One region of the Streptomyces sp. NPDC048196 genome, then DNA from elsewhere that is predicted to be linked to it. Evidence: riboswitches for the same ligand, from Rfam matches in the RefSeq annotation. Region 1 holds a riboswitch; each other region holds the start of a gene.

Region 1 (9,813 bases):
GACGGCCGGTAGGCGCCGCGCCCCGGCCCCGGATCCGCCCCCCACCACACCGTCACTGAGACCGACATCACACCGGAGGAACGGCCTTGTTCAGCATCACCGTCCGCGATCACCTGATGGTCGCGCACAGCTTCCGCGGTGCCGTGTTCGGCCCCGCGCAGCGGCTCCACGGCGCGACGTTCATCGTGGACGCCACCTTCCGCCGGCCCGAACTCGACGCCGACAACATCGTCGTGGACATCGGCCTGGCCACCCAGGAACTCGCCGGTGTGATCGGCGAGCTGAACTACCGCAACCTCGACGACGAGCCCGCCTTCGCCGGCACCAACACCTCGACGGAGGCGCTGGCCAAGGTCATCGCCGACCGGCTCGCCGACCGTGTGCGGGCCGGAAACCTCGGCGAGGGCGCCCGCGAACTGACCGGCATATCGGTCACCTTGCACGAATCGCATATCGCCTGGGCCAGCTACGAGCGCGCGCTGTGACCCGCGGCGGCGCCGCCCGGGCGGGGGAGCGGACGGTGCACGTCGTCCTGCCCGGCGGCGTCGACGACCCGGCGGCGCCCAGCGGCGGCAACACCTACGACCGCCGGGTGTGCCAGGGCCTTCCGGCGGCGGGGTGGCGCGTGCGCCCGCACGCCCTGCCCGGCGCCTGGCCGCGGCCGGCCGCCGCCGACCGCGCGGAACTGGCCCGGCTGCTGGCGGAACTGCCCGACGGCGCGGTGGTCCTCCTCGACGGGCTGGTCGGCTGCGGCGTCCCCGAGGTCCTGCAGCCCGAGGCGGCCCGGCTGCGGCTCGCCGTCCTCGTCCATCTGCCGCTGGCCGACGAGACCGGGCTCGACCCCCGCGAGGCCGCCGACCTGGACGCCCGGGAACGCCGGGCCCTGCACGCCGCCGGCGCCGTCGTGGCCACCAGCGCCTGGGCCGCCGGCCGGATCACCGCACACCACCACCTGCCGCCCGCCCGCGTGCACATCGCCCGGCCCGGCACCGACCCCGCCCCGCTCGCCCCCGGCACCGACCCCGGCACCGCGCTGCTCTGCGTCGCCGCGCTCACCCCGCGCAAGGGACACCGCCGGCTGCTCGACGCCCTGGCCACCGTCACCGGTCCGCCCTGGCACTGCACCTTCGTCGGCGGGCCCGGCGGTGATCCCGGGTACGCCGCCCAACTGCGGGACCAGGTCGACGAGTTGGGGCTCGGCGACCGGATCCGTTTCGCCGGGCCGCAGACCGGTGCCGAGCTGGCCGCGCACTACGCCGCCGCCGACCTGCTGGTGCTGGCCTCGTACGCCGAGACCTACGGCATGGTGATCACCGAGGCGCTGGCGCGCGGAATTCCGGTCCTGGCCACGGCCGTCGACGGCGTACCGGAGGCCCTCGGACAAGCCCCCGACGGCACCCCGCCCGGCCTCCTCGTCCCCGACGGGGAACCCGCGGCGCTCTCCGGCGCCCTCCGCGACTGGTTCGGGGACCGGGCGCTGCGGCACCGGCTGCGGGAAGCCGCGCGCGGACGGCGTGCCATGCTGGAGGGGTGGGAGATGACGTCGCACAGCCTGGCCGAAGCGCTGGAACGGCTTCGGCACGACCCCCGGAGCAGCCGTTGACCGCCGTCGGCAGCCCCCGATTCGCCCCGCGCTGGCTGGAGTTGCGCGAACGCGCCGACGCCGCGGCCCGGGCCCCCGAACTCCTCCGCCCGCTGCGCAGAGCGCTGGCCGGACGGCCCGGCCCGCCCGGCCTGACCGTCCGCGACCTGGGCTGCGGCACCGGCTCCATGGCGCGCTGGCTCGCCGTCCGGCTGCCCGGCCCGCAGCGCTGGATCCTGCACGACCACGACCCTGTGCTGCTCGCCGAGGCCGGCGCCCGGATGCCCGCAACCGCCGCCGACGGCACGCCCGTCACGGCCACCACCGAGCGCGGCGACCTGACCGCCCTCACCGCCGCCGATCTCGCCGGGACCTCCCTGGTCACCGCCTCCGCGCTGCTCGATCTGCTCACCCTCGACGAGATCGAGGCGCTCGCCGCGGCCTGCGCCGGCGCCGGCTGCCCGGTCCTGCTGGCGCTCTCGGTCTCCGGACGGGTGGAGCTCACCCCGCCCGATCCGCTCGATGCGGAGCTGGCCGCCGCCTTCAACGACCACCAGCGCCGTACCGACGGGGACCGCGGACTGCTCGGTCCGGACGCGGTCGCGGCGGCGGTCACGGCGTTCGAACGGCACGGCTGGACGGTGCGGTTGCGGTCCAGCCCCTGGCGGCTCGGCTGCGCGGAGTCCGCACTGACCGCCGAATGGCTGCGCGGCTGGGTCGGCGCCGCACAAGCCCAGCGGCCCGCGCCGGCACCGCAGGCGACGGCCTATCTGGAGCGCCGGCTGGAGGAGTGCGCGGCGGGCGAACTGGGCGTGACCGTGCACCACACCGACCTGCTGGCGCTGCCCGGTCCACCGCCCGGGGACGGGGGATGAACCGCCGCGGCTGGGCGCTGCTGCGGCTGCTCGCGGGCGCGGGCATCCTGGCGGCCCTGGTGTGGCACCTGGGTTCCGGGGCCTTCCTGGACGGGCTGCGCCGGATCGACACCGGAGCGCTGCTCGCGGCCCTCGCCCTCGGCCTGCTGACCACGGTCGGCAGTGCCTGGCGCTGGTGTCTGGTGGCCCGCGGCCTGGGCCTTCGGCTGCCGCTGGGCCGGGCGGTCGCCGACTACTACCGGGCACTGTTCCTCAACGCGGCGCTGCCCGGCGGTGTCCTGGGCGACGTCCACCGCGCGGTGGGCCACGGCCGCGCCGCCGGTGACCTGGGCCGCGGGGTGCGGGCGGTGGTCCTGGAACGCACCGCCGGCCAGCTGGTGCTGGTGCTCGCCGGGGCCGTGGTGCTGCTCGCCCGGCCGTCACCGGTCCTGGCGCCGGCCGTCGACGCCCTGGCCTCACCGGGCGCCGCCGCGGTCGCCGTCGCGGTGGGCGCCGCGGCGCTCGTCCTCGCCCGGTGGCTGCGGCGCCGCTCCGGCACCTCACGCGTCCGGCGCGCGCTCGGCACCTTCCTGACCGAGGCGCGCCAGGGCCTCGGCGCCCCCGGTGTCCGGTCCGGTGTCGCCCTGTCCTCCGCGGTGGTCCTCGCGGGCTACCTCGCCACGTTCGTCCTGGCCGCCCGGGTCGCCGGCGTCACCGCGCCGACCGGCGAGCTGGTGCCGCTGGTGGTCCTCGCCCTGCTCGCCATGGCGCTGCCGCTGAACGTCGGCGGCTGGGGCCCCCGCGAGGGCGTCGCCGCCTGGGCGTTCGGCGCCGCCGGGCTGGGCGCGGCGCAGGGCCTGGCCACCGCCGTCGTCTACGGCGTCCTCGCCTTCGCCGCGAGCCTGCCCGGTGTCGTGGTGCTGTGCGTCCGGTGGGGCGCCGCCCTCCGCGCCGGCCGTCCGCAGCTCCATCTCGAAGAGGGTGTCCTCCCCGAGCAGGCTGCGCCGCAGCGGCGGCCGGAGCGCCTCGCGCATCACCGTCGTCCCGGGGAACCGCAGGCCGGGCACGCCGTCCCCGATCAGTACCGGCGCGACCGTGAGGTACAGCCGGTCCAGCGCACCGGCCTGCACGAACCGCGACACGGTCACCCCGCCGCCCTCGATCAGCACCCGGCCCAGGCCGCGGCGCGCCAGGGCCGCGAGCAGCCGTGACGGGGCGAACGCCGCCGCATCGGGCAGCCGGAGCACCTCGACGCCCGCGCCCGGCACGTCCGGCGGCACCGCGGCGTCCGGCCCCACCACCCACAGCGTCGGCGCGGCCCGGTCGGTGAACACCCCGCTGCCGCGCGGCACCCGGCCGCGCGGATCGAGCACCACCCGCACCGGGTTGTCGCCGGGGCAGGCCCGTACGGTCAGCCGGGGATCGTCCGCCACGGCCGTGCCCGCGCCGACCAGCACGGCGTCGGCGAGCGCCCGCAGCCGGTGCAGATGGCGGCGGTCGGCCGTCCCGGTGACGTAGTCGGCATCGCCGGTGCGGGTCGCCACGAAGCCGTCCAGGCTCTGCCCCAACTGCCCGAACGCCACCCGCGGGCCGGCCAGGCAGAGCGGCAGATAGCGCTCGGCGAGCTCCGCGGCGCCCGCCGAGGCGGGCTCCTCCCAGCGCGGCCGGCCGTCGCCGTCCCGCACCAGCCCGGCGGCCCGCGCCTGTCCCTCCGTACGGATCCGCCGCAGCCGCTGCCACGCCTGCGCGGTCCCCAGCGCCTCAGGCATCGGCGTCCGCCCCGGCACCCAGCAGCGCGACGTACTCGGCGAACGCCTCGGTCAGCCCGGCCAGCAGCTCCCGGCCCTTGGGGGCGGAGGCGAGCGAGGGGCGGCCGACGACACCGGACGTGGTGTACGCCGACAGCCCCAGCGTCAGCAGGTGCCGGCGGTCGTCGGCCGGGCAATCCGCGCCGGCGTAGCCGTCCTTGACCAGTTCCGGATGGGCGTGCAGCAGGATCGAGGTCTCCAGCTCGCCCGCGTGCATGTCGCTGTGTGCGGAGGTGCGTATCCCGGCCCGGTCGCGGGCCGCGTCCCAGTCGGCGGTGCCGGGGAACAGCGCCATCCGGATGCCGCGCCCGGCGGATTCCTGCACCACGTTGCGCAGTACGTAGTTCCCGCCGTGGCCGTTGACCAGGACCAGAGCCCCGATCCCGGACCGGAGCAGCGAGTCGGCGAGGTCCGTGACGACGGCGTGCAGCGTCCGTGCCGAGATGCTGACCGTCCCCGGCCAGGCGGCGTGCTCCTGCGAACAGGAGACGGTCAGCGGCGGCAGCAGCAGGACGTCATGGGCGGCGGCCAGCTCCCGGGCGACGGTGCAGGCGATGACGGTGTCGGTGGTCAACGGCAGGTACGGGCCGTGCTGTTCGAAGCTGCCGATGGGCAGCACCGCCAGTCGCGGCCGCCTTCTGCGGACGTCCTCGGTGGTGTCGGCCGGCAACAGCCCGGCGGGCGTCGGCGGTTGCGGGGGAGCGGTCATCGGGATCGGCCGCCTTTCGTCGGTCGGCTCGCCGGGAGCCGGTCGGGACGCGGGTGCCGCAGCATACTTGTCATGTATCTGAGTGATCGCCGCCGGGTTCCGACCCCCGTGGGTACCATCGCGCCATGACGGACCCCGACGCCCTGTGCGGCCCCCGCCCCGGTCATGACCTCGCCGTCGCCCCCGACGCGGCCCGCCCACTGCCCGGTGTGGCGCGGGCGGTGTCGGTCCGGCTGCCCACCGCCTACGGGGAGTTCCGGGCGGTCGGCTATCTCGACCGGCCCAGCGGAACCGAGCATGTGGCGCTGGTGTACGGCGAGGTGACCGGCGAGCCGGTGCTGACCCGGGTGCATTCGGAATGCCTGACCGGGGACGCCTTCGCCTCCCGGCACTGCGAGTGCGGTGACCAGCTGTCCGCGGCGCTGCGGGCGATAGCGGCGGCCGGGCGGGGGGTGCTGGTCTACCTCCAGGGCCACGAGGGCCGGGGCATCGGCCTGCTGGCGAAGCTCCGCGCGATGCAGCTCCAGGAGGAGGGGCTGGACACCGTCGAGGCGAACATCGCGCTCGGCCTCCCGGTCGACGCCCGGGAGTACCGCGCCGCCGCGCAGATCCTCGACGACCTCGGCGTCCGCGCGGTACGGCTGCTGTCCAACAACCCGCGCAAGCGCGCCGCGTTGCTGCGGCACGGCATCGCCGTCATCGAACGCGTCCCGCTGCTGGCCGAGCCCCAGGCGGAGAACATCCGCTATCTGCGCACCAAGCGCGAGCGTCTCGACCACGACCTGCCGCACCTCGACGGCATCCCGGGCCAGCTCTGACGCACCGTCAGCTCCGTACCGACGGAAGCGGTCCGGGCGTGACGCAGCAGGTCCGGGGCCCGCGAGGAGTGCTCGCGGGCCCCGGACCGGTGGTGCGGTGGAGGGTGGAGGTGCCGGATCAGGAGGGGACGGACACCGCCCCGGCCCGCTCGGCGGCCGGGCGGGCCGTGACGACGCGCTCCGCCAACTGCCCGAAGAGCAGCCCGAAGGCGGCCCACAGCACCAGCTGGACGGCGAGCGCCGACAGCCGGAACTGCCACAGCAGCGTGGCGGAGAAGTCCGCGGGCACCTCGTTGACGGCCGGCAGGAACGCGTAGGCGAGCCCGATGGCGACCACGAACGCGGCGACGGCGGCCACCGTCGCGTACCAGTTGCCCAGCTTCGGAGCCAGCCGCCGGCCGAGGATCGTGGCGGCGACGGCCAGCAGGAGGCCGAGCAGCATCATCAGGAAATACAGGGCGGTGCGCTTGCCGATGGTGTCGGGGTCGCCGACCGACGGTGGATTGGCCGGGTATTTCAGGAACGGCACGACATAGCCGGCCACCAGTGCCGCCCCGGAGAGCAGCAGGGCCGTGGCGCGGGCCCCGAACCGGCCGATCCGCCCCAGCGCGAAGCAGAAGGCGAGTGCGGCGATCCCGCCCAGGGCCACGCCGTAGACCAGGACGCCGGTGGCGAGCCCGGCCGTGGACTGCAGTCCGCGGCTGACCACTTCCATCTCGTGTTCGTGGCTGTGCGCCTCCTCGAAGGCGATGGCGGCGTCGATCCGCGGTTCGCCCAGCACGTAGGCGACGAGGAGGGCCAGTACGCCGGCGGCCAGGCCGGCGAGCATGCCGCGGACCAGCAGGGTCCTGACGGTGAGGGAGTTCATGGCTGCGGCCGTCCGTCAGTGGCAGGGGAAGCCGAGAAGGTGGCGCCCGTCGTGCAGCCATTCATGGACGTCCGAACCGGACAGCAGCGAGGTGGCGCCCTGCTCCGCGCCGACGAAGTACAGCAGGACCAGCAGCAGCACACCGGCGAACAGTGCCCAGGGGGCGATCGCCTTCAGCGGGAGCGGGGCGGGGGTGGTGGTGGTGCCGGCGGCCGGCGGTGCGATGGACGAAGCCATGGCATGACCTCCTGTTGGGGGGAACTCGCGTCCCCGGTAATGGGAGTGCGGAACGACATGCGGGTCTGGCTCATCCGGTACCGGCCCCTGGCGGGCTGATAAAAAACCGGACATACAGTGGCGCGACCGCGCCGGGATCCCACCGGCTTCCGTCATGCCGTCGTCAAGCACCGGGAAACGTACCGCGATCCAGCCACCTGGCCAAGACCGTACGGGGGGCGGACCGGTGCGGGCCGGGGCGCATCCGCCGGGCAACTCCCTTGCTCGCCCGATGAGTTGGCGTCCCGGCGACAAAGGAGGGAAGAGGGCATGACAACTCGGGTGATGCTGGTCTCACCGGCCGCGGGCGACGCCCAGCGCGAGGTGCGCTTCGACGACGACTCCCCGCCGCACGCGGCCGGGTTGCGACGGGCCCGGGCCGCCGCGGGGGTGCTGCCGGCCGCCGACCGGGTCTTCGCCTCGCCCTCCGCGCGCTGCCGGCGCACCGCGGAGGAGCTCGGGCTGCCGGCCGGGCCGGTGCCGGAGCTGGCGGGCTGTGCGATGGGGGAGTGGCGGGGGCGGACCCTGGCGGAGCTGGCCGAAACGGAACCGCTCGCGGTCTCCGCCTGGCTGGACGATCCGGACTTCGCCGGGCACGGCGGGGAGTCGCTGCGGCAGCTCTGCGACCGGGTCGCGGGCTGGCTGACCCGGATGGCGCTGGACGCCGGACGGGTGCTGGCGGTCGTGGAACCGGACGTGGTGCGGGCCGCCGCGGTGTGTGCCCTGCGGGTGCCGGCGGACGCGTTCTGGCGGCTGGACGTGGCGCCGCTGACCGTGACGGAGCTGAGCGGGCGGGGCGGCCGCTGGAATCTGGGCCTGGGCCGGGCGCTGTACCACGGGGCGGCGGAAAGGTGACCGTACCCCTTCAAAATTCACCTGCTTCTTCATCTACACATAAAGGCGACATAAGCGCAGAATGAAACCGTGGCCCGATGCCACGCGATAACGGCCAGGCTGCGAGCGAAGGAGGCGAGTCGCATGGCCGACGTCTCACACCACAGGGGAGATCTCGCAGGTCACCCCGACGCTTCGGAGATGCAGGCCCGATACGAGCGGGTGCTCGGCGGGCGTGATGTGGTACTTGTCGACGGTCCGGTGTTCCTCGTCGGCCTGTACTGTGCCGTCTCGCCGTTCATCGTCCACTACACGCTGGCGCAGCCCGCCCTGGCGACGCACAACCTGATCGTCGGGATCGCGATCGCCCTGCTGGCGGTCGGCTTCACCGTGACCCCGGCGCGGATGTACGGGCTGAGCGGCGCGATGTGCGCGATCGGCGTGTGGATGATCATCGCGCCCTGGCTCGTGGGCCGCGGCCCGGACGCGGGCGTCATCTGGAACAACGTCGTCATCGGTGCTCTGACGTTCCTGCTGGGCGCCTTGTGCGTCGCCGCGGCGTCCAAGCGCCGCACCACCACCTGAAGGCGCTGCCCGCGGGGGCCGCAATGAGTGACCGCCGGTCCGCCTGCCCTTCCCGGACAGGCCGGCCGGCGGCCGTATGCCGTCTCCGGTCCGCAGGACCGCCATCGGCGCCGGGCAGGACCTCTGTCTGTGTCGGTCAGGACCGCCATCGGTGCCGGTCAGGACCCCTATCGGTACCGGCCGCGCCCGCCCGCCGCCAGGTGTCCGGCGAGGCCCGCCAGGACCAGCCCGCCCGCCAGGAGGAGGGCGTGGGCCAGCAGGGTCCCGGCGGCCAGGCTGCCGGCCGCGGCGGCGGGCACCAGCCAGCCCAGGCCACGGCGCCCGGGACAAGGCCGGGTGGGGCGGCCGACGGGCGGGGTGCGGGGGTGGGCGTACGGAACGGCATGGTGCCGGAACGACTCGGCGAGCTCGCCGAAGGCGCGGTCGTCGTACGGGGACAGAGGGCGTCCCTCCCCTCCCGGAAGAGCGCGGTGGGCCCCGCCCCGGCCGGCCGGATTGCCGCGCCCGGATACGACCCCACCTGCGTTGTTGTGCCCTGCCCGGCCCTGCCCGTAACGCCGTTGGCCGCGCCGGCGCTCCCCGGACATCGCGGAGGCAGGCATGCGCCACCCGGACAAAGCCGGTTAAATCGATCGTGTGGGGCAGGGGCCTTGGGCCCGCCGCCGCCCCGGAGAGGGAGCGCCCCGTGACCGCTGCACCCGTCGATGACCACGAAGACTTCGCCGACGCCGACCGCGGCTTCATCGCCGAGCTCGACCCGCCGCGGATCACCACGGACGACGGCCGGCCGGTCTGGGACGCCGCGGCCTACGGCTTCCTGGCCCAGAACTGCCCCGACACCGCCCACGAGAGCCTCTGGAGGCAAGGCAGGCTGGTCAGCCGCCAGGGCCTCTACGAGGTCACCGACGGCATCTACCAGGCCCGCGGCCTGGACCTGGCCCATATGACGCTGGTCGAGGGCGACCACGGCGTCATCGTCGTCGACCCGCTGCTCTCCACCGAGACCGCCGCCGCGGCCCTGGAGCTGTACCGCAAGTACCGCGGCGACCGGCCGGTCACCGGGCTGATCTACACCCACTCGCACGCCGGCCACTTCGGCGGCGCCGGCGGCGTCGTCCCCGCCGGACACGACCCCGTACCGGTCCTCGCCCCGGCCGGCTTCCTGGCCCACGCGGTCGGCGAGCAGCTCGACGCCGGACCCGCGCGGTCCCGGCGCGCCGCCTTCACGTACGGCACCGCGCTGCCGAAGGGTCCGGACGGCCAGATCGGCTGCGGGCTGGGCACCACCCGGTCCACCGGCACCCGCACCCTGATCCCGCCGACCGTGGACATCACCCGCACCGGCCAGGAGGAGATCCTCGACGGCGTCCACCTCGTCTTCCAGCTCACCCCGGACGCCGAGGCCCCCGCCGCGATGAACTTCGGCTTCCCCGCGCACCGGGCGCTCTGCCTGGCCGAGAACGCCACCCACACCCTGCA
Region 2 (9,813 bases), on a different contig from region 1:
CCCCGCCCCGCGCGCCCAGGCCGCGACGGCCGCCCGCTGACGGCTCTCACCCAAGGAACCTCATGACCATCGACTGGGCAGCTCTCGGCCAGGTCTTCGGCGTCACCCTCGTGGTGACGGTCGGACTGGTGGGCCTCTTCACCGTCGGCATCGTCGGCACCTCCCGCAAGCCGGGCCGGGAGGGCGAGGCAGCTGCCGCGACCGCACCCGGGGCGGGCACGCGGACCGGTGCGCTGGTCGCCTTCGCCCTGTGCGCGGCGGCCGTGGCCTACGGCATCTACCTGATCGTCGCCGCCTGACCGGCACCCGACGACCGGACCGACGGCGCGAGGCGCCCGGCGGAAGGCGGCATCAGCCGTCCTCGGCCGGGCGCCTCGTCCGTTGTGCGCCCCGCCCGCTGAGCGCCTCGTCGGCCTCGCGGGCCAGCTCGTCGGCGATGGCCGTACCGCCGGGGCTGCCCAGGTACTCCGAGACCCGGATCTGCACGACCTTGCTGAAGGTCTGGTAGTGGGCGCTGCGCGGGCGCGGTTCGGCCGCCAGCAGCGCCGCGTACAGCGTCTTGGTGTACGGCGGCTCCTGGCCGGGCCAGGGCTGCCCGGTGGCGCCGTGCTCGCCGTGCTCGGGCGGCAGCGGGCAGACCGGCGCCTTGCCCGCCTCCCGGTACGCCGAGTCGCGGGTGGCCGCGAACCCCCGTTCCAGCAGACAGCGTTCACTCGCCGGGCCGGTGAGCGCCTCGATCAGCGCGCGGGCCCCCTCCGGCCGCTTGCTGCCGGCGGACACCGCCAGGTTCTGCCCGCCCAGGACGGACATCCGCTTGCCGTCGGCGGCCCGGGCCGGCAGCTCGGCGACGTCGAACTTCACGCCGGGGGTGAGCTTCTCGGCGACCGAGCCGTACTCCACCGGCCAGTTGCGCATGAACAGCGCCCGGCCGTCGGCGAACCAGCGGCGGCTCTCCGTCTCGTCCATCGTCGTGGCCGCGTGCGGCATGATCGTGTCCAGCCGGTCCTTGAGGTCCGCGACGCCCAGCTGGAGGGCGCCGACCTGCTCGCCCTTGGTGAAGCTGGTGGCGTCCGGGTCGCCGCCGGTGGCCCACGCGGACTCCAGGGTGTTGACGGTCAGGCCCTCGTAGGGCCGCAGCTGGGCGACCATGCCGTACATCTTCTTGTCCTCGGGGACCTTGCCGTCCTCGGCCGTGCGGGCGAGCTCGCGGTTGTACGCGGCGGTGACCGCGGTGGCCAGCCCCTTCAACGCGCCCCAGTTGTCGGGCGGTTGAGGGTGATGGCCGTACTTGGTGAGGATGTCCTTGCGGTAGTAGAGCAGGCCGGCGTCGGTGTTGAAGGGGACGGCCCAGATCTTGTCGTCGTACTCGACGGTCTTGACCACGCTGTCGAGGAAGTCGCCGTCCAGGCTCGTGCCCCAGGGGCGGATGACGCCCGCCTCGGCGAACTCCGCGGTCCAGGCCACGTCGAGGTTGAGCACGTCGTAGGCGCCGCTGCCGGACTGGCCGGCGGCCAGCAGCTGGCTGCGCTGGCCGTCGGCGGTGTCCGGCAGCTTGACGATCCGCACCGAACGGCCGGTGCGCCGCTCGAAGGCCCGGATGAGGGCCTGGCGGACGCCGGTGCTGCTGAGGTCGCTGCCGGTGGCCAGGACGATCGGGCCCTTCTCGGGGCCCGGTCCGGGGCCGGCGGTGCAGCCGGAGACCGCCGCGGTCAGCGTCAGGGCGAGCGCGGCGGCCGGCCAGGCCCTACGGGGGTTCCTCACCGGTCCTCCTTGCCCGCGGTGCCGATGGACGCGATCAGGCCGGCGAGCAGATCGGGCGCCTGGGGGCCGCCGGGCACGCACTGTCCCCGGGAAGCACCGGCCAGTCCCTGGAGGACGAAGGTGTCGCAGCCGGCCTTGCCCAGCACCAGCGTCAGCACCGGCACCGCGGGCTTCTCCTTCAGCAGCGCGGTCAGCCGCTGCTCGACACCCGCCGCGCGCCGCAGGCTGCCGTCGTCCTCGTCCATGATCAGCACGATGGCCTGGTTGCCGCCGGACGACTTCTTCATCTCCCGTACGGCGGCGGTCAGCGCCTCCTCCATCGCGGCGCCGTGGTCGACGAGGTCGCCCTTGGCGATCTTGTCCAGGGCGGCCTTGCCGGGCGCCGCTTCGGCCGTGCCCAGACGGACGACCCGGCGCACCGCGTCCGGATCGCCGGGGTGGGCGCGGTCGGGGAAGGTCCACAGGCCGTAGGTGTGACGGGCGCCGACCATCTCCAGGGCGCGGCCCGCGGCGCCGAGGGCGACCGGGAGCTTGCCGTCGTCGGCCATCGAGGTGGAGGTGTCCATGAGGAGGAGCAGCCGGCTGGGCCGCTGCGCCTTGTCGTAGCCGTCGAGCACCCGGGCGACCTGGTCGGTGCCGGCCGCGAAGGGGACGACGGGGGCGTCCAGGTCGGCGTTGGCGCGGCTGCTGCGCAGCGGGGAGTCCGGCGTCGGCGCGGGCGCCGTGCCGTCCTTGCCGGGGACCGGGCGGTAGCCCTGCGCGGTGAGCACCGGCCGGCCGCCGTCCGGGGCGCGCAGCCAGTCGGCGAAGCGGTCGACCGCGGCCTGCCGCGCGGTGGCGTCCGTGGTGCCGCGCCAGTCGACGCGGATCAGCGGGTGGTCGAGCGCCGGGACGTTCTTGGGGTAGTACGCGACGTAGCGGTCGTCCGGGGCGAGCGGGCCGGCCAGGGCGGGGCAACTGCCGACCGCCCGGCCGAGGTTGTAGTCGGTCAGGGACTTCTCGGAGACCAGCGGTGCCGAGCGGTCGCCGCGGCCGGCGCCGGCGGGGGCCTGGCCGGTGGCGGTGGCGACGGTGTCGGGGCCGGTGGCCGGGCGCAGTGAGCACAGCAGCTCGGTGCTGTCCGCGTACTGGCTGCCCGGGGCGGAGAGCCGCTGCTCGGCGCCCTCGGCGAGGGCCGGGTCCGGGGAGCCGGCGGAGCCGATGTGCGAGCCGTCGTTGGCGAGGTAGAGGCCGATGGTGTGCAGCAGGCCGGTGCCGGACAGCACCGGGCTGGGGCGCAGCAGTTTGAGGTCCTGGTGGCCGCTGTCGGTGCCGGTGAGCAGGTCCTGCCAGGAGGCGCCCACCCGCTTGACGTCGGCCGGCCGCTTGCCGGCGGGGATGCCGACGACCAGCGGGCTGTAGGCGACCGGGCCGGTGTCGTGCAGGGTCGCCGGGGAGCCGGTGGCGGGCATGCCGCGGCGGGCCTCCTCGTAGTCGGCGGTGGATTCGGGGATCCACAGGTCGGGTTGCGGGCCGGGCCGGTAGAGCGGATCGGTGCCCTTGTCGTCCGGCTCGCCCGGGCCGGTGCCCAGGGCCTCGCCCTGCCAGCGGACGGCGGCGGCGAAGCCCTGGTCGATCTGGTCCTTGGCGGCGGAGTAGACGGTGATCTGAGCGCGCCGGCACCCCGCCGGGAGGTCGCCCTCGCCCTGCAGCGGGCGGGTGTTGGCCTCGGACATCTCGTAGTCGAACGCGGCCTGGCGCAGGGTCGGTTCGGCCTCCGGCGCGGTCAGCAGCCGCAGTTCGAGGGCGGGCGGGCAGTCGGGCAGCGGCTGCAGCAGCTGCCGTACGACGAGTCCGGCGGCGATCAGCACGAGGGCGGTGACGAGCGCGAGCAGCAGCTTCAGGCGGGGCCGGACGTGCTGGTTGAACCGGCGGCGTAAGCGGACCCGCGGTGGCGTCGGCACCCGCGCCTCGGGGGTGGCGAAGGACAGCACGACGTCGTCGACGGTGTTCTGCTTCGCCGACCGGGGCTCCCACACGTCGCCCATCGGCGTCCGCTCCCCGGCGAGCCGGACCCGCAGCTCCCGTACGAGGTCCTCGAAGGTGACGAACCGGCGGCCGGGGATGCCGTTTTCGAGGATCTGCACCAGGGCCCCGGTGAAGACGGTGCCGCCGGCCGGTTCCTCGCCGCTGAAGATCCGGCGGTTGGGCTGGGCGGCCATCAGCAGCGACATGGGCTTGCGGTGGGAGTGGAAGGCGCCGCCCGCGTTGCCCGCGTAGCAGCACTCCAGGACGATGACGATGCGTTCGGCGCGGGCGCTGTCGAGGCAGGAGAGCACCGCGTCCTGCCAGGAGACGGTGGTGTGGCTCTGCCGGGGCACCGAGCCGCCGACCATCAGCTGCAGGTCGCCGCCGTCGCTGCCGACCCAGCCGTGGCCGGAGAAATACACCAGCAGCAGGCCGCGGGCCTCGTCGGCGGCGGTCTTGAGCGCCTGGCTCAGCTCCTCGGGTGCGGTCGGCCGGCAGGGCGTGATCTCGTCGTCGGTGAACAGGTCCGTGGCGGTCAGCGCGCGGCTCAGCTCGCCGATGTTGTCCGCCACCGCGGGCAGGCGCGTCAGCGTCGCGTAGTCGTGGACACCGATCAGCAGCGCCCGGTTGATCTTTCCCCGCGCGTCGTATTCGGACATCCGGCTCAGTCCTCGCCGGTGCTGCCACTCTCGTGTGCCGGGCTGCCGGGATCGGGGCGCGCGGGACCGCCGTCGCCGACGACCTCGACGGCGGGTTCCTCGCCGGCGGCCCGCTCCTCCTTGCGGCGCCGCAGCCATTCCCGCACGGCGATGCTCATTCCCTTGGTGACCTCGGTGGCGATCGCGCCGACGATGACCAGGATCAGGTCGTCCACGCCCACGGCCATGTCGGCGGGGCCCGGTTCGTCCCCGTCGGCCGTGAGGTGCGGGGGCTGCGGCCGGTGTTCCCAGGTGTGCTCCCGCCGGCCCAGCCAGGGTTCGCGCTCCAGCCAGGCCCGGAGGTCGTCGAGGTCCTGCTGCGGATTGTCCGTCCCGGTGACCCTGAGGCGGATCTCCTGACGGTCCTCGTGGTGGTCGACGTGCTCCGGCATCCCCCAGCCCCCTTCCGGCGGCCCCTTCGCCACCGTGCACCAGATAGTGACGTGGAATCAGGGACGGGGGCAACCGTCCGTGACGCCACCGCCACCCTGTGGCGTGCGCCACAGGGCCTGCCGCGGGACAGCGTCGCAGGTCAAGGGCGAGTTGACGGGCCTCGCGGACCGTGGTGGACTGCCGGGGCCAATCGGCGACAGATGAGGAAGTCCGGTGAGAATCCGGCGCGGTCCCGCCACTGTCACCGGGGAGCGTTCCTCCGACGAGGGCCACGGTCCGTACCGACGTACGGGCGGGAAGGCCGGGGGACACGCCGATCCGGGAGCCAGGAGACTCTGGTCGCCGTCACGTCGAGCCAGGGCGAGGACCCTGAGTGAGGACATACCGCCATGCCCGGCCGCCCGCCCCGCCCCCCACTGCCCGCTGCCGCAGGGCCCCTTCGAGGAACGACGGCGGCCTGATCCGATGCGCGGCGAACACGCGGGATATGCGTGCGGCGCGGCTCTCGGCTTCCTCGGCGACCTGATCGCGGCGGACCCGCGGCGCGGCCATCCGGTGGCCGCGTTCGGCCGGGCCGCCGCCGCCGTCGAGCGCCGGCTGTGGCGCGACCACCGGGGCCGCGGCGCGGCCCACGCCGTGCTGTGCGCGGGCGGTGCGGCGGCCGGCGCGGCGCTGCTGGAGCGGGCCGTACGGCACCGCCGCGGCGCCCGGGTGGCGCTGACCGCGGCCACCGTCTGGGCGGTGCTGGGCGGCACTTCGCTGGGCCGGGAGGCGCGGGCCGTCGGCGGTGCGCTGGAAGCGGGCGATCTGGACGTGGCGCGGGAGCGGCTGCCGCATCTGTGCGGCCGCGATCCCCAGGCGCTGGACGGGCCGCAGATGGCCCGCGCGGTGGTGGAGTCGGTGGCCGAGAACACCTCGGACGCGGTGGTGGGCGCCCTGGTGTGGGGCGCGTTCGGCGGGGTGCCCGGTCTGGTGGCGTTCCGGGCGGTGAACACCCTGGACGCGATGGTGGGTCACAAGTCCGCGCGCTACCGGCGGTTCGGCTGGGCCGCGGCCCGGCTCGACGACGTCGCCGGCTGGCCCGGCTCCCGGCTGACCGCCGCGCTGACCGTGCTCGCGGGCCCCGACCGGCGTGGTGCGCTCGCGGCCTGGCGGGCGGACGGCGGGGCGCACCCGAGCCCCAACGCGGGCCCGGTGGAGGCGTCGTTCGCGGGTGCGCTGGGCGTGCGGCTGGGCGGCACGCTGGCGTACGGCGGACGGGTGGAGCACCGTCCGGTGCTCAACGGCGCGGCGCGGCCGCCCGCGGTGGCGGACATCGAGCGGGCGGTGCGGCTGTCGCGGCGGGTGAGCGCGCTGGCGCTGGTGGCGACGGTGGCGGGACGGCTGACGGCGGGCGCGGTGCGGCACGGGATCGCAGGCGGCAGGGGCAGGGGCAGCACGAGCGGGAGGAAGCGCCGGTGAACGGGCAAGGCGGGACGGCCGGGGGGCTCGGCGGCGGGCTGCTGGTGGCCGGTACGACCTCGGACGCGGGCAAGAGCGTGGTGACGGCGGGGATCTGCCGCTGGCTGGTCCGGCAGGGCGTGAAGGTGGCGCCCTTCAAGGCGCAGAACATGTCGCTCAATTCGTTCGTCACCCGGGAGGGCGCGGAGATCGGCCGGGCGCAGGCGATGCAGGCCGCCGCGGCCCGGGTCGAACCGACCGCGCTGATGAACCCGGTCCTGCTCAAGCCGGGCGGCGACCGCAGCAGCCAGGTGGTGCTGCTGGGCAAGCCGGTGGGTGAGCTGAGCGCGCGCGGGTACTTCGGGGGGCCCGGGGGGTCGTCCCCCGGGGAGACGCCGTACGCGGGCGGGCGGGAGCAGTTGCTGGGGACGGTCACCGACTGCCTCGCCGAACTGCGCCGTACGCACGACGCGGTCATCTGCGAGGGCGCGGGCAGCCCCGCCGAGATCAATCTGCGGCGCACCGACATCGTGAACATGGGCATCGCCCGGGCCGCCCGGATACCGGTCGTGGTGGTCGGCGACATCGACCGCGGCGGCGTCTTCGCGTCCTTCTTCGGCACCACGGCGCTGCTGTCGAAGGAGGACCAGGCGCTGGTCGCGGGGTATTTGGTCAACAAGTTCCGGGGCGATGTGACACTGCTGGAGCCCGGTCTGGACATGTTGCGGCAGCTGACCGGGCGGCCGACGCTGGGCGTGCTGCCGTACGCGCACGGGCTCGGCATCGACGAGGAGGACGGCCTCCGGGTGTCGCTGCGCGGCGCGGTGCGGGAGAGCGTGGTGGCCCCGCCGCACGGCGCGGACGTGCTGCGGGTGGCGGTCTGCGCCGTTCCGCTGATGTCGAACTTCACCGACGTGGACGCGCTGGCCGCCGAACCGGGCGTGGTGGTGCGGTTCGTGGACCGGCCGGAGGAACTGGCCGACGCGGACCTGGTGGTGCTGCCGGGTACCCGCGGCACGGTCCGCGCGCTGGCCTGGCTGCGCGAGCGCGGGCTGGCGGACGCGGTCGCCCGGCGGGCCGCCGAGGGCCGCCCGGTGCTGGGCATCTGTGGCGGCTACCAGATGCTCGGCGAGCACATCGACGACGAGGTCGAGTCGAAGGCGGGCGCCGTCGAGGGCCTGGGGCTGCTGCCCGTACGGGTCCGCTTCGCGGTGGAGAAGACGCTCGCCCGGCCGGTGGGCGAGGCGCTCGGCGAGCCGGTGGAGGGCTACGAGATCCACCACGGCGTCGCCGAAGTGACGGGCGGGGACGAGGCGTTCATGACCGATGGCGGGGGGAACGCTCTCGACGGCTGCCGGGTCGGCTCCGTATGGGGCACGCACTGGCACGGTTCGCTGGAGAGCGACGCCTTCCGCCGGGCCTTCCTGCGGCGGGTGGCGGCGGACGCCGGCCGGGCGTTCGTCCCGGCCCCGGACACCCGCTTCGGCGCGCTGCGCGAGGAGCAGCTCGACCGGCTGGGCGATCTGATCGAGGAGCACGCGGACACCGGGGCACTGCTGCGGCTGATCGAGAAGGGGGTGCCGGAGGGGCTGCCGTTCGTGCCTCCGGGGGCGCCATGAGGGGTACGCAAGGGACGGGATCCGGGCCGGCCGGCGACGTGGAGGACGACACAGCATGACGAGCGCGCACAACACCACCTGGCAGTACCCCTTCACCGCGGTCGTCGGCATGGACGACCTGCGGCTGGCGCTGCTGCTGAACGCGGTGAGCCCGGCGGTCGGCGGGGTGCTGGTCCGCGGCGAGAAGGGCACCGCGAAGTCCACCGCGGTGCGCGCCCTGTCGGCGCTGATGCCGGCCGTGGACGTGGTGGCCGGCTGCCGCTTCGCCTGCGACCCCGCCGCGCCCGACCCCGGCTGTCCCGACGGGCCGCACGGCTCCGGTGCCGCCGAGAGCCGTCCGACGCGGATGGTGGAGCTGCCGGTCGGCGCCTCCGAGGACCGCCTCGTGGGCGCCCTGGACATCGAACGGGCCCTGTCGGAGGGCGTGAAGGCCTTCGAGCCGGGCCTGCTGGCGGACGCCCACCGCGGAATCCTGTACGTGGACGAAGTCAATTTGCTCCATGACCACTTGGTCGATCTGCTGTTGGACGCCGCCGCCATGGGCGCCTCCTACGTGGAGCGCGAGGGCGTCTCCGTGCGGCACGCCTCCCGTTTCCTGCTGGTCGGGACCATGAACCCCGAAGAGGGCGAGCTGCGGCCGCAGTTGCTGGACCGGTTCGGGCTGACCGTCGAGGTCGCGGCCTCCCGGGAGCCGGCGCAGCGGGTGGAGGTGGTCCGGCGGCGGCTGGCGTACGACGCCGATCCGGCCGGGTTCGTGGCGCGCTGGGCGGCCGAGGAGGACGCGCTGCGGCAACGGATCGCCGCGGCCCGGGAGTTGCTGCCCGAGGTGGTGCTGGGGGACGCGGCGCTGCGGCAGATCGCGGCGACCTGTGCGGCGTTCGAGGTGGACGGGATGCGCGCGGACATCGTGATGGCGCGGACCGCCACCGCGCTGGCCGCGTGGGCCGGGCGGACGGAGGTCCGGGAGGAGGACGTGCGGCAGGCCGCGTTGCTCGCGCTGCCGCACCGCCGGCGTCGGGCGCCCTTCGACGCCCCCGGCCTCGACGAGGACAAGCTCGACCGGACGCTGGAGGAGTTCGCCGGGCAGGACGACCCGGCGGACGGCGGGGACGATCCGGAGCCGGACGGTCCGGACGGCGGGCCCGAGGGGGGCGGTCCGGGCGGCGGGGTGCCGCCGCAGGAGGGCGGCCCCCAGGACGGCGGCCCCCAGGAGGCGTCGGTGCCGCCGGGGGACGGACTGCCGCAGCAGCGTGAGCAGGAGGCCCCGCAGGCGCCCGAACCCGTGCCCGAGGCGTCCGGGGACGAGGCCGGGGCCCGGCCGCAGCCACAGGGCGGTGCGGCCGCGGAGAAGCCGGCGGTGGCGGCCGACGAGCCGTTCAAGGCCCGGCGGCTGGACGTGCCGGGGCTGGGCGAGGGCGCCGACGGCCGCCGCTCCCGGGCCCGTACCGCACACGGCCGGACGACCGGGGCCCGCCGCCCCCAGGGCACTCTGGGCAAGCTGCATCTGGCGGCCACGGTGCAGGCCGCGGCGCCCCACCAGAAGGCGCGCGGGCGGCACGGCACCGGGCTGCTGGTGCGCCGGGACGATCTGCGCGAGGCGGTGCGCGAGGGGCGGGAGGGCAATCTGGTCCTGTTCGTCGTGGACGCCTCGGGATCGATGGCGGCGCGCAAGCGGATGAGCGCGGTCAAGGGCGCCGTGCTCTCACTGCTGCTCGACGCCTACCAGCGGCGCGACAAGATCGGCATGATCACGTTCCGGGGCGCCGGCGCGGAGGTCGCGCTGCCCCCGACGTCGTCGGTCGAGGCCGGTGCGGCGCGGCTCGCGTCGCTGCCCACCGGGGGCCGAACCCCGCTGGCCGAGGGGCTGCTCGCGGCGCACGACGTGCTGCGGGTGG
Region 3 (9,813 bases), on a different contig from region 1:
ACCGGAAACCCTCGGCCCTGGACATCTCGGGCGCGGACACCCGGTCGGCCATGGACAACCCGCACAGCCGGACGGTCGACTGGCGCACCGTGCGATTGCGCCTTCGCCAACTCCGCGTACGCGCGGCGCCGTTGAGGGTGACCCTTTCCACGCCGAAGCGTTCGCCGAGCCTCCTGACAATGAGACCGAGGACGATGTCACGCTGCTTCCGCCGCTTCCCCGTACAGGTAGGGTGCGCAACGCGGCCTGAGCCCGCGGCAGTTCGGTTCGGCACATCACCGCGTTGCGATGCGAGGGCGCAGCCCCCGTCCGCAGCCGCGCCGAGCACGCCTTCGCCCGCGTGAGGGTGACGGCGGCGATGAGGATGGCGACTACGTCATAGGGGATAGCCGTCCCGCATCCTGTGGCGGTCGCACTGCTCGTGCAGGGAGTGAAGGGGGAGGGGTTGGACTGAGCCCGGTCCGGATTTCCGCAGGTGGGCTGTCGTGTTGCCGTCGTGTGCCGTCGTTGGGTCTTCGGCAGTGACTCTCTGACCTGCATGGACGCAGTACGACCGGCGGAGCGCCGGGACACTGGGAAGCGGGGCGCGGAATTACCCTGGACTGTGTCCGGGGGGCTGCACTCGAAGCCGAACGGCGGCCGCGAGTGCAGCGGCGGAGTGCACGCCATACGTCGACAGTGCGAGGCCGGTGGGTGCGACCGCATGAAGTCGCGGGCGGCTGCATGGGCTTCATATTGGATATGCACGACTTCGCGCGGCCTGCACCGCCATCGCCGCTGCGCATGGCTGTGCGTGACGCCCGGCCGCTGTGCGTGCATGCGCGCAGCCGTGCTGCCCGCGGCCCGAAGCGACAACGGCACACGTCCACAGGCGGTGGGACACCATGTGGGATGCGATCAAGCGCAAACGGCGCTCGCACCAGCCAGAACCGGAAGAAGTGGAAGAAGTAGAGGAAGTAACGGACATCGTGTGTGACCGCTGCAAGCGGCCCATGCAGGGTGAGGGAGACGGATGGAACGTCGTCTTGGACAAGGGCTACGCGATTGGTTATCTGTGCCCGGACTGCCAGACGGGGGAGGAGAACGCCGAGGCCGAGGTGCATGAGGCGACCCTCGACTACAGCGCAGGCCGTGTGGATGAGGACGGCCGCGTTCGGTGGCCGGCGAAGGGTGCCTGGAACAGTGTGTCGACCGGAACCCACGGTGTGATGCGGGAGAACAAGGCCATCCACATGCTGGTCTCCTTGGAGCCTCCCGTGCTGTGCGTCGCCGTCGGGCCGCAGTCGGATGCACGGCTGAGCGGGCTGTTCAGAACCGAGACATGCAAGAAAGCCGTCCAGGAGGCGATGTCGAGCAAGGGAGCACGGCCCGGGACCCGGGACCTCGCATACCTGGTGGACAGTGGCATGGACTCCACCGATGTCTGGGTCGTGGAGGACCATGTGATGGCGGTCGGAGGGATCGACTCGCACAAGCTTGTGGTCATCTACTCTCCGGACATCGACCCGCACCTCCTCGACGCGTTCGCGCCGGAGTACGCCGACTCGATGCGCGAGGCGATCCACGCGCCATGATGTCCAGGACCATGGTCCTGGTCCTGGTCCTGGACACGGTCGCGACCCTTACACAGCAGCATGCTCCGGGCGGGCCGGCTGCGCTGAGATGTCAGCGCCAGGAGAGGCAGACCAGCGATGAGCACTGTGACACTGCCCGACCCGGAAACCGCCGCCGCACGGGCTCCTCGACACCTGGCAGGCCGACCCGGAGTACGCGCGGATCGAAAGGGCTGTGGTCAGTACGGCAGCGACTGGGACGACTTCTACGGCTAACCGATCATCCCGATCACCGTCCTGCCCCGGATGCAGCAGCGCACCGGAACGTGTTCGTCCACGCCACCGACATGGAGGCCGGGCGCAGCGGCGGAGCCGTCGTCGGGGTCGAACGGCGCCTCTCTCGTCGGCCGGTCGTAGATCACGAACTGATCCCGCGGAGGAGCCGGAGCTGTCGGGTGCCTGTGGTGGGCCGGCGATGGCGGCAGTGCTCGTCTGTCGGGACGGGACCTTCTTGCGAGGCCACCGGTGCGGAGACGGTGTTCGGTGCCGGGAATCGCGGGAATGGCCGGTTGATCGCGGTGCGCGGGTGAGGCGAAGGCCAGCGAAAGGGCCCCTCACCAGCAAAATCACTCAGGGGGCTGTGGGGTGGAAACTCACGGTGACATTGACGTCACGGCGGGTTTCAAGACTGTGTGCGGCACGCGGCTCTGCGACGCAATCCCCACGCCCTGAACCGGCCGCTCACGAAGGTGCCGACGCCGATGGACAGCGCGATCAACACAATCGACGGCACGCCGTCGACGGTGACGTGACGGTCCCCCGCTGCCAGCGACACCAGTGCAGTGATCGCGGTGAGGGTAGCGGCGGCCACGGTAAGGCAGACTGCCATCCCGGCCCACCACATCGCCCGCGTCGGTTGAGTCGTCATGGCGATGTTTTACCTCGTGCCCCTGGTTTCTGTACAGCGAAGTACAGCTACCCCCGCGCCCAGGACCAGCTGCTGGCGCCCCCAAGCAACCAGCTCATGTGCCCGGCCGACCTCGGCGACCACCGTGCCTTCAGGTCTGCGTGAGGGGCTCCTGCAGATCGGTGATGATCCGCGGGGAGTCGTCGTGAGCCGGTCCAGGAGTTTGAGCAGACCCGGCTGGATGTGCGCTGTCAGGCCGCCTCGGCCGGGGGCGTGGGGCGCTCCGCGAGGTGGAACAGGTGGTCGCGCTCGTCGCCGCTCAGGCGCAGCGGCCGTCCGAGGGGCGCCAGGACCTGCGCTGATGGCTGCGCACCGCGCCCGCGTTTGGTGACGATCGTGGCGATGTCGTCGTGGCCGAGGGCCTCCGGCCCCGTCAGATCAGGTCAGATCAGGTCAGATCAGGAGTCTTGCAAGGGTTGCTGGAGTGGCTGAGCTTCGAAGTTGGGCCGGATGGACACCTGCGATGCTCAAAGGCGTGCTGCGGTAGCCCCTCTCGGCCGACGCTCGGCGCCGGCCGAGAGGGGCTACCGGTAGGAGCCGCCCTGGTCGTGGCCGTCTCACACGTCGCGGCGGGAGGGGATCATCACGACGAGCAGGATCGCCGTCGAGGCCCAGGCGGCGTAGACGGTCCAGGCCCCGGCCACGGTCGTCGGGAACGCGTAGTGGGCCCACGGGACGTCGTCACCCTCCATCAGGTGCGTCCACGCGTAGTGGGGCATGGCGTGGCTGATGACGGCCGTCCAGTAGTGGTCGCCGCTGAGGCTGATCGGCAGCATCAGCAGGACCGCGACGCTGGTGACGATGGTGGTCGCGCTGTGCCGGATGATCGCCCCCAGGCCCATCCCGACCAGCGCCGAGACCGGTGCGAGGAGCGCGGCCCCGGCCATGGCGCGCATCGCGCCGGGGTCAGTGATCGACATCCCGGTATGGCGTCCCGACAGGACTGCCTGGGTCAGGAAGAACGACGCGCCGGCGGCCAGGACACCGAACCCGGTGGTGACGACCGTGACGACCACCACCTTGGCCGCCATGACGGAGCGGCGGACGGGTACGGCGGCGAAGGTCGTACGGATCATGCCGGTGCTGTACTCGCTGGTGACGGTGAGCGCGCCGATGGCGCTGATCGCCAGGATCACACCGTTCCCCGCGAAGTTGGTGAACGCGTCACGCAATGCCCAGCTGGGAATGAATCCGGCCCTTGTGTCCGCGTCGTAGTGCGGCCAGTTGCTGTAGTCGGCGTACGCGGCATTCACATTGAAGAGGATGATCGCCAACGCGGCGGCCGCGAAGGCCCACCCCGTCGAACGCAACGACCACAGCTTGATCCACTCGGCGGAGAGCAGGTCGCGGAATCTGGCGGGGGGTTCGTCGATCGACACGTTGACCGGTACGTCATGCGTTGCGGTGGTCATCGGGATTCTCCTGCCCCGGCGAGGTATTCGACGCTGTCGGCGGTCAGTTGCATGAACGCGTCTTCCAGCGTGGCGTTCCGGGCGGCCAGTTCGTGCAGCGGGACGCGGTGGTGGAAGGCGAGCTCCCCCACCTGGGCGGCCGTGAGGCCGGTCACCGTGAGCCGCGTGCCGTCCGCCTGCACGGTGGCGCCCTCGGCGCTCAGTACGGCGGTGAGCGCGGACGGGTCCGGGGTGTCCACCGTTACGCTCAGCCGGGTGCCCCGGGAGGCGAACTCGGCCACGGTCTCGTCTGCGATCATCCGGCCTCGGCCTATGACGATGAGGTGGTCGGCAGTGGCCGCCATCTCGCTCATCAGGTGGCTGGAGACGAACACGGTGCGGCCGTCGGCGGCGAGCCGGCGGAACAGGCCGCGGACCCACCTCACACCCTCCGGGTCCAGGCCGTTGAGCGGCTCGTCGAAGAGCAGTACCGGCGGATCGCCGAGCAGGGCAGTGGCGATGCCGAGGCGCTGGCGCATGCCGAGCGAGTACCCACCGATCCGGCGGCCCGCGGCGGCGGTCAGTCCCACCTCGCAGAGCACCTCGTCCACCCGGGTGCGCGGGATGCGGTTGCTGACGGCGAGCGCGGTCAGATGGGCGCGGGCGCTGCGCCCGCCGTGGACGTCGCCCGCGTCGAGGAGGGCGCCGACGTGGCGCATCCCGCGCGGCAGGTCGCGAAATGAGCGGCCATTGAGGGTGACGCTGCCGCTGGTCGGCTCGTTCAGGCCCAGGAGCATCCGCAGCGTGGTGCTTTTGCCCGCGCCGTTGGGGCCGAGGAAGCCGGTGACAAGGCCGGGCCGCACGGTGAAGGTGAGCCCGTTGACAGCGGTCGTGCTGCCGTAGCGCTTCGTTAGTTCGTTGACTTCAATCACATTCCGATGGTTCGGCAGTTCGCCGTCGCGCACATCAAACAGGCGGCCGACTTTCTCCCCGCCGGTGTCGACCACGGTTGTACAACCATGGCCCGACGCCCCTTCACAGGCCCACGGTTACGATCGCTGCATGTCCGCCACGCCACCCATTCCGCTGCTCAAGCGCCTGACGCCGGGCGCCTGGACGGCGCTTACCTGGTCCGCGGCCACGGCCTACGCCGCCCTTCTGTACCTCAGGCTGCCCCATGCGCCGCAGGAGCCGCCGGCCTCCGGTGTCGACCCGCTGCGGTACGCGCTCATCAACGCCGCCGCCAGCGCCATGGCGCTGCTCGCCTGCGCGCTGCTGCGCAGTCGGCCGCTGCCCGCCCTGGCGCTGCTGCTGGGCGGTTCGGTCGCCGCCTCGACCACGGTGAGCGTGGCGGACATCCCACTGGCGCAGTTCCTGGCCTTCGATGTTGCGCTCGGCTTCATCACCGCCACACGGCGGCGCCGCACGGGTCGCGCCGCCGCAGGCATGTCCCTGGGGGTACTGGCCGGCTACGTGCTCGTCCGACTGCTGCTCGGGACCAGTCCCGGAGCGTCCGCTGTGCTGGTCATGGTCCTGGTCACCATTGTCGCCTGGCTGACGGGGCGTTCGGTACGTGAGGACCGGCGGCACGCCCAGGCACTGCGCACCCAGTTGACCACCCAGGCGGTCACCGCCGAACGGCTGCGCATCGCCCGCGAGCTGCACGATATGGTCGCGCACAGCATCGGCGTCATCGCCCTGCAGGCCGGTGCGGCCGGCCGGGTCGTCGAAACCCAACCGGCGGCGGCCCGTGGCGCGCTGCGAGCGATCGAGTCCGCCGGCCGGGAGACGCTCTCGGGCCTGCGCCGGATGCTCGGCGCGCTACGCCAGGCGGAGCCCGGGCAGCAGGCGGAGACGGCGCCGTTCGACCCGGCACCCGGCCTCGCGGACATCGACCGGCTGGCCGAGCGGACGACGGAGGCCGGAGTACGGGTCGACGTGCGCTGGCGAAGCGAGCGGCGGCGACTGCCGCCCGAGATCGACATGTCCGCCTACCGGATCGTTCAGGAGGCGGTCACCAATGTGGTGCGTCATGCCGGGGCCAACTCCTGCCAGGTGTTCATCGATTGCCAGGACGATGAACTCTCCATCGAGGTCCTGGACAGCGGACCCGGCCGAGCCAACAGCTCGGGTTCCGGATACGGACTCATCGGCATGCGCGAACGCGTCGGCCTGCTGCACGGTGACTTCCGTGCCGAACCACGCCCCGAAGGCGGCTTCCGGGTCACCGCCCGCCTCCCCGTTCCGTCAGGAATCTCATGACCATCCGCGTCCTGCTCGCCGACGACCAGCCGCTCATCCGGACCGCGATCCAGATGGTCATCACCGACTCCCTGGACATCGAGGTCATCGCGGAGGCCGGGACCGGTAGCGAGGCGGTCGAACTGGCCGTGGGCGTCCGGCCCGACGTCGTCGTGATGGACCTCCGCATGCCTGGTATGGACGGCATCGAGGCGACCCGTCAGATCGTCGCGGGCCCGAGCACCGCGCATGTCCTCGTGCTGACCACCTTCGACGACGACGAATCCGTCTACGGGGCGCTACGAGCCGGCGCGGCCGGGTTCCTCGTCAAGGACATGGCGGTGGACGACATCCTCGCGGCGATCCGGGTGGTCGCCGCGGGCGACGCGCTGATCGCTCCCAGCGTGACCCGCCGCCTGATCAAGGACTTCGCAGGCCACCGCCCCGCCCGGGCGACGAGGAACGGACGCACCCTGGCCTCGCTCACCGACCGTGAACGCGAAGTACTGGGCCTCGTCGGCACGGGCCTGTCCAACAGCGAGATCGCCACCCACCTGGGCATCAGCATCGCGACCGCCAAGACGTACGTGACCCGTCTGCTGTCGAAGCTCGACGCCCGCGACCGGGTTCAGCTGGTCATCATCGCCTACGAGAGCGGGCTGGTGGAACTTCCGCACTGAGCGGCCGATTCCCGAACGACCACCGGATCGGCTTCCACCTCAAGATGAATGGGCGGGTGGCTCGGACGACAACTGCGATGGTCAGGGCCGCGGCCTGCTCGGTGCCGGCGCTCGGGCGCTCGCACGAACCCGCTACAACAAGCCCAGAAGCGGGTTCAGTGTGCCGATCACCCGTGGAGCCTTGCGCAACTCATCCGCGTCACGCGGCCACGAATGCCTGAAGCCCAGGGCGATGCCCAGTCCGCGACTGCCGAGGTGTATTGACCTGGAGCGTGGTCAACTCGGCTGAGGGGTCAGCAGGCGGCGCTCCGGCCCGCGACCGGGTACGGCACGTAGGCGCTGCTGTTCTCGTCGATGGCGAGTGTCTGTCCGAGCGGGGGCACGGCGCGTTGCGGGCAGGTGAGGCGTTCGCAGACGCGGCAGCCCATGCCGATGGGCGTGGCGGCGGAGGCGTTGTCCAGGTCGAGGCCGTCGGAGTAGACGAGTCGGGAGGCGTGGCGGATCTCGCAGCCCAGTCCGATGGCGAAGGTCTTGCCGGGTTCGCCCCAGCCGCCGCGGGAGCGGGTGACGGTGCGGGCGGTCCACAGGTACCGCTGCCCGTCGGGCATGGCGGCGATCTGCACGTGGATGCGGCCGGGTGCGGCGAACGCCTCGTAGACGTTCCAGAGCGGGCAGGTGCCGCCCGCGCGGGAGAAGTGGAAACCGGTCGCCGACTGCCGCTTGGACATGTTGCCGGCGCGGTCGACGCGGTGCCGAGGGCGACCAGGAGGTTGGGCAGCCCGAAGCGCTCGCCCTGGTGGAGGGCGATGCCCTCCTCGACCAGCTTGGACAGCAAGCCGTACTGGGGCCAGCCGTAGGAGGCGAGCACCTTGCCGGAGTACTGGTCGAGGAAGAGGGTGCGCTGGTCGGTCACGTCAACTCTCCTTCGCGAGTCGCGGAAACGGCTCGGGGCGCGAGGGGAACGACGGACGGAGCGAGCGGTGGCCCGCCGGATTCGCCGGCCGCCGTCGAGCCGCGGAGGTCACCGCACGCCTGGCGGCGTACGGGCAGTGGCAGGTCTTCGGACTCGCGGGCGCGCCTTGTTGGGTACGAGGCATCGAGGCATCTACTGGCCGTCGCTTCCCAGGGCCTCTTCGCGACCCCAGTGCTTCCTGACGGCTGTCGTCCCGCTCACCGCTGCGGGGCAGTCCCAGATTTTCACCGGGTTCCCTCTTACGACGCGCCTGCCTGGCGGCAGGGCGAACCAGCTGCAGCGCCAGGTTGGCGGCAGCGATCAGAACTTGTTGCATATGCTGCGCAATAACAACTATCTAGCAATTAGCCTGGCCGCAGTGTGCGAGAGGGGAACGGCATGCGTGGAGAACCCGTGGTGCTGGGCATCGAGTCCTCATGTGACGAGACGGGCGCGGGGCTGGTGCAGAGCGGACGGCTGCTGGGGCATGCGGTGGCGTCGAGCATGGACGAGCACGCGCGGTACGGCGGGGTGGTGCCCGAGATCGCCGCCCGGGCCCATGTCCACTCGCTCACCCCGGTCGTTCACCAGGCGCTGAGGGAGGCCGGGCTGCGCATGTCCGACATCGGGGCGGTCGCCGTGACGACCGGGCCGGGCCTGTCGGGCGCCCTTCAGGTCGGACTCGCCGGCGCGAAGGGACTGGCGTACGCGCTCGGGGTGCCGCTGTACGGCGTGCACCACCTGGCCGGTCATGTCGCCGCCGACGCCCTCGCGCACGGGCCGCTGCCCGACCCTTGCGTCGTACTGATCGTCTCCGGCGGCCACACCTCCCTCCTCCTCGTCCGCGACCTGGCACGCGACCCGATCGTGCACCTCGGCGACACCCTGGACGACGCCGCCGGCGAGTGCTTCGACAAGGTGGCCCGGGTCTTCGGACTGCCGTATCCCGGCGGCCCGGCCATCGACCGGGCAGCGCGTGGGGGAGACGCCCGTGCTGTCGCCTTTCCCCGGCCGCTCACCGGGCCCCGCGACGCCCCGTACGGCTTCTCCTTCTCCGGCCTCAAGACCTCGGCCGCACGGTGGGCGGAGCGGCATCGCGGGCAGGTCCTGCCGGTGGCGGACGGCGCGGCTTCGTTGCAGGAGGCGATCGCCGACGTGCTGACCCGCAAGGCGGTCGCCGCCTGCACCACCCATGGCGTCGGCACCCTCGTCGTGGTCGGCGGTGTCGCTGCCAACTCCCGGGTGCGGGCGCTGGCGGAGGAGCGGTGCGCCGCTGCCGGCCTCACCCTGCGCGTCCCGCCGCTGAAGCTGTGCACGGACAACGGCGCGATGATCGCCGCCATCGGGGACCTGCTGGTCCGGGCGGGCGCCGAGCCCGCACCACTCGACGTCTCGATCGACCCGTCGGCGCCCCTGGAGTACGCCGCGCTGCACCCGGTCGCCCGTGCCCTCGCCACAGCGGTCTCCTGATGAGCGGGAGCGTCCGCCTCGTCTCCGGCGAGCAGCTTTCGCCGTATGTCGACGGCATCCGCGCCGTGTACGCCGACGCCTTCGGCGCACCACCGTGGCACGAGGAACCAGCGCTGGCCCACACCTGCCTGATACGGCTGGCCCAAGATGCCCGTCGCCCCGGGTTCTTGGCCGCACTCGCCCTCGACCGAGGCGCCGTGCTGGGGTTCGCCACCGGCTGGACAACCCCACGCCGTTCCCGGCCGGCCGCTGCTACCCCCAGGCGGCCGCCGCCCTGAAGTAGCCGATTGGTCGTCGGCACACGCGGATTCGAGGGTTCCCCCCGTGCCAGCGGATCCGGTCACCCGGCGCGGGCGGTGCTGTCCGTCGGTGGCCCCGCCCGCGCCGCTCCCCAATGAGCAGCTAGCAGCTGTGTGTCCCGCGACGGCCGGGCTGAACAATGCGGAACGCCTCCGTACCTGCGCACGGCTCGCCGACGACAGCAAGAACGGCGAGAACAGCAAGAACAGCGGCATCGACCTGCGGGCCTCCCGCAGCCTGTACGTCCGCCACTGCCACG

The links. Region 1 has a riboswitch for cobalamin ahead of AB0E02_RS25475 (CbtB-domain containing protein). Riboswitches for the same ligand answer to the same signal wherever they lie in the genome.
Region 2: linked by a shared signal. The riboswitch ahead of AB0E02_RS25990 (cobalamin biosynthesis protein) and the one ahead of AB0E02_RS25475 (CbtB-domain containing protein) in region 1 are both predicted to bind cobalamin.
Region 3: linked by a shared signal. The riboswitch ahead of AB0E02_RS04690 (short-chain fatty acyl-CoA regulator family protein) and the one ahead of AB0E02_RS25475 (CbtB-domain containing protein) in region 1 are both predicted to bind cobalamin.

Annotation. Positions count from the first base shown of each region.
Region 1 is NZ_JBEZMM010000029.1:71,136-80,948, forward strand. Features, by position in the region: gene AB0E02_RS25430 (zinc-binding alcohol dehydrogenase) at 1-12, shown strand, start outside; gene AB0E02_RS25435 (6-carboxytetrahydropterin synthase) at 87-485, shown strand; gene AB0E02_RS25440 (glycosyltransferase family 4 protein) at 482-1,603, shown strand; gene AB0E02_RS25445 (methyltransferase domain-containing protein) at 1,600-2,457, shown strand; gene AB0E02_RS25450 (lysylphosphatidylglycerol synthase transmembrane domain-containing protein) at 2,454-3,647, shown strand; partial or broken gene AB0E02_RS25455 (RibD family protein) at 3,561-4,205, opposite strand; gene AB0E02_RS25460 (creatininase family protein) at 4,198-4,953, opposite strand; gene ribA (GTP cyclohydrolase II) at 5,079-5,771, shown strand; gene AB0E02_RS25470 (CbtA family protein) at 5,890-6,639, opposite strand; gene AB0E02_RS25475 (CbtB-domain containing protein) at 6,655-6,876, opposite strand; cobalamin riboswitch at 6,917-7,072, opposite strand; gene AB0E02_RS25480 (histidine phosphatase family protein) at 7,186-7,770, shown strand; gene AB0E02_RS25485 (SPW repeat protein) at 7,894-8,334, shown strand; gene AB0E02_RS25490 (hypothetical protein) at 8,502-8,936, opposite strand; gene AB0E02_RS25495 (alkyl sulfatase dimerization domain-containing protein) at 9,020-9,813, shown strand, end outside.
Region 2 is NZ_JBEZMM010000030.1:70,303-80,115, forward strand. Features, by position in the region: gene AB0E02_RS25965 (inorganic phosphate transporter) at 1-40, shown strand, start outside; gene AB0E02_RS25970 (hypothetical protein) at 63-299, shown strand; gene AB0E02_RS25975 (extracellular solute-binding protein) at 352-1,761, opposite strand; gene AB0E02_RS25980 (caspase family protein) at 1,758-4,427, opposite strand; gene AB0E02_RS25985 (hypothetical protein) at 4,433-4,858, opposite strand; cobalamin riboswitch at 5,060-5,195, shown strand; gene AB0E02_RS25990 (cobalamin biosynthesis protein) at 5,325-6,320, shown strand; gene AB0E02_RS25995 (cobyric acid synthase) at 6,317-7,918, shown strand; gene AB0E02_RS26000 (putative cobaltochelatase) at 7,974-9,813, shown strand, end outside.
Region 3 is NZ_JBEZMM010000002.1:235,730-245,542, forward strand. Features, by position in the region: gene AB0E02_RS04650 (hypothetical protein) at 885-1,574, shown strand; gene AB0E02_RS04655 (hypothetical protein) at 1,826-1,975, opposite strand; gene AB0E02_RS04660 (hypothetical protein) at 2,236-2,481, opposite strand; partial or broken gene AB0E02_RS04665 (transcriptional regulator) at 2,618-2,834, opposite strand; gene AB0E02_RS04670 (ABC transporter permease) at 3,078-3,932, opposite strand; gene AB0E02_RS04675 (ATP-binding cassette domain-containing protein) at 3,929-4,843, opposite strand; gene AB0E02_RS04680 (sensor histidine kinase) at 4,974-6,173, shown strand; gene AB0E02_RS04685 (response regulator transcription factor) at 6,170-6,832, shown strand; partial or broken gene AB0E02_RS04690 (short-chain fatty acyl-CoA regulator family protein) at 7,126-7,581, opposite strand; cobalamin riboswitch at 7,866-8,095, opposite strand; gene tsaD (tRNA (adenosine(37)-N6)-threonylcarbamoyltransferase complex transferase subunit TsaD) at 8,184-9,254, shown strand; gene AB0E02_RS04700 (hypothetical protein) at 9,254-9,532, shown strand; gene AB0E02_RS04705 (helix-turn-helix transcriptional regulator) at 9,666-9,813, shown strand, end outside.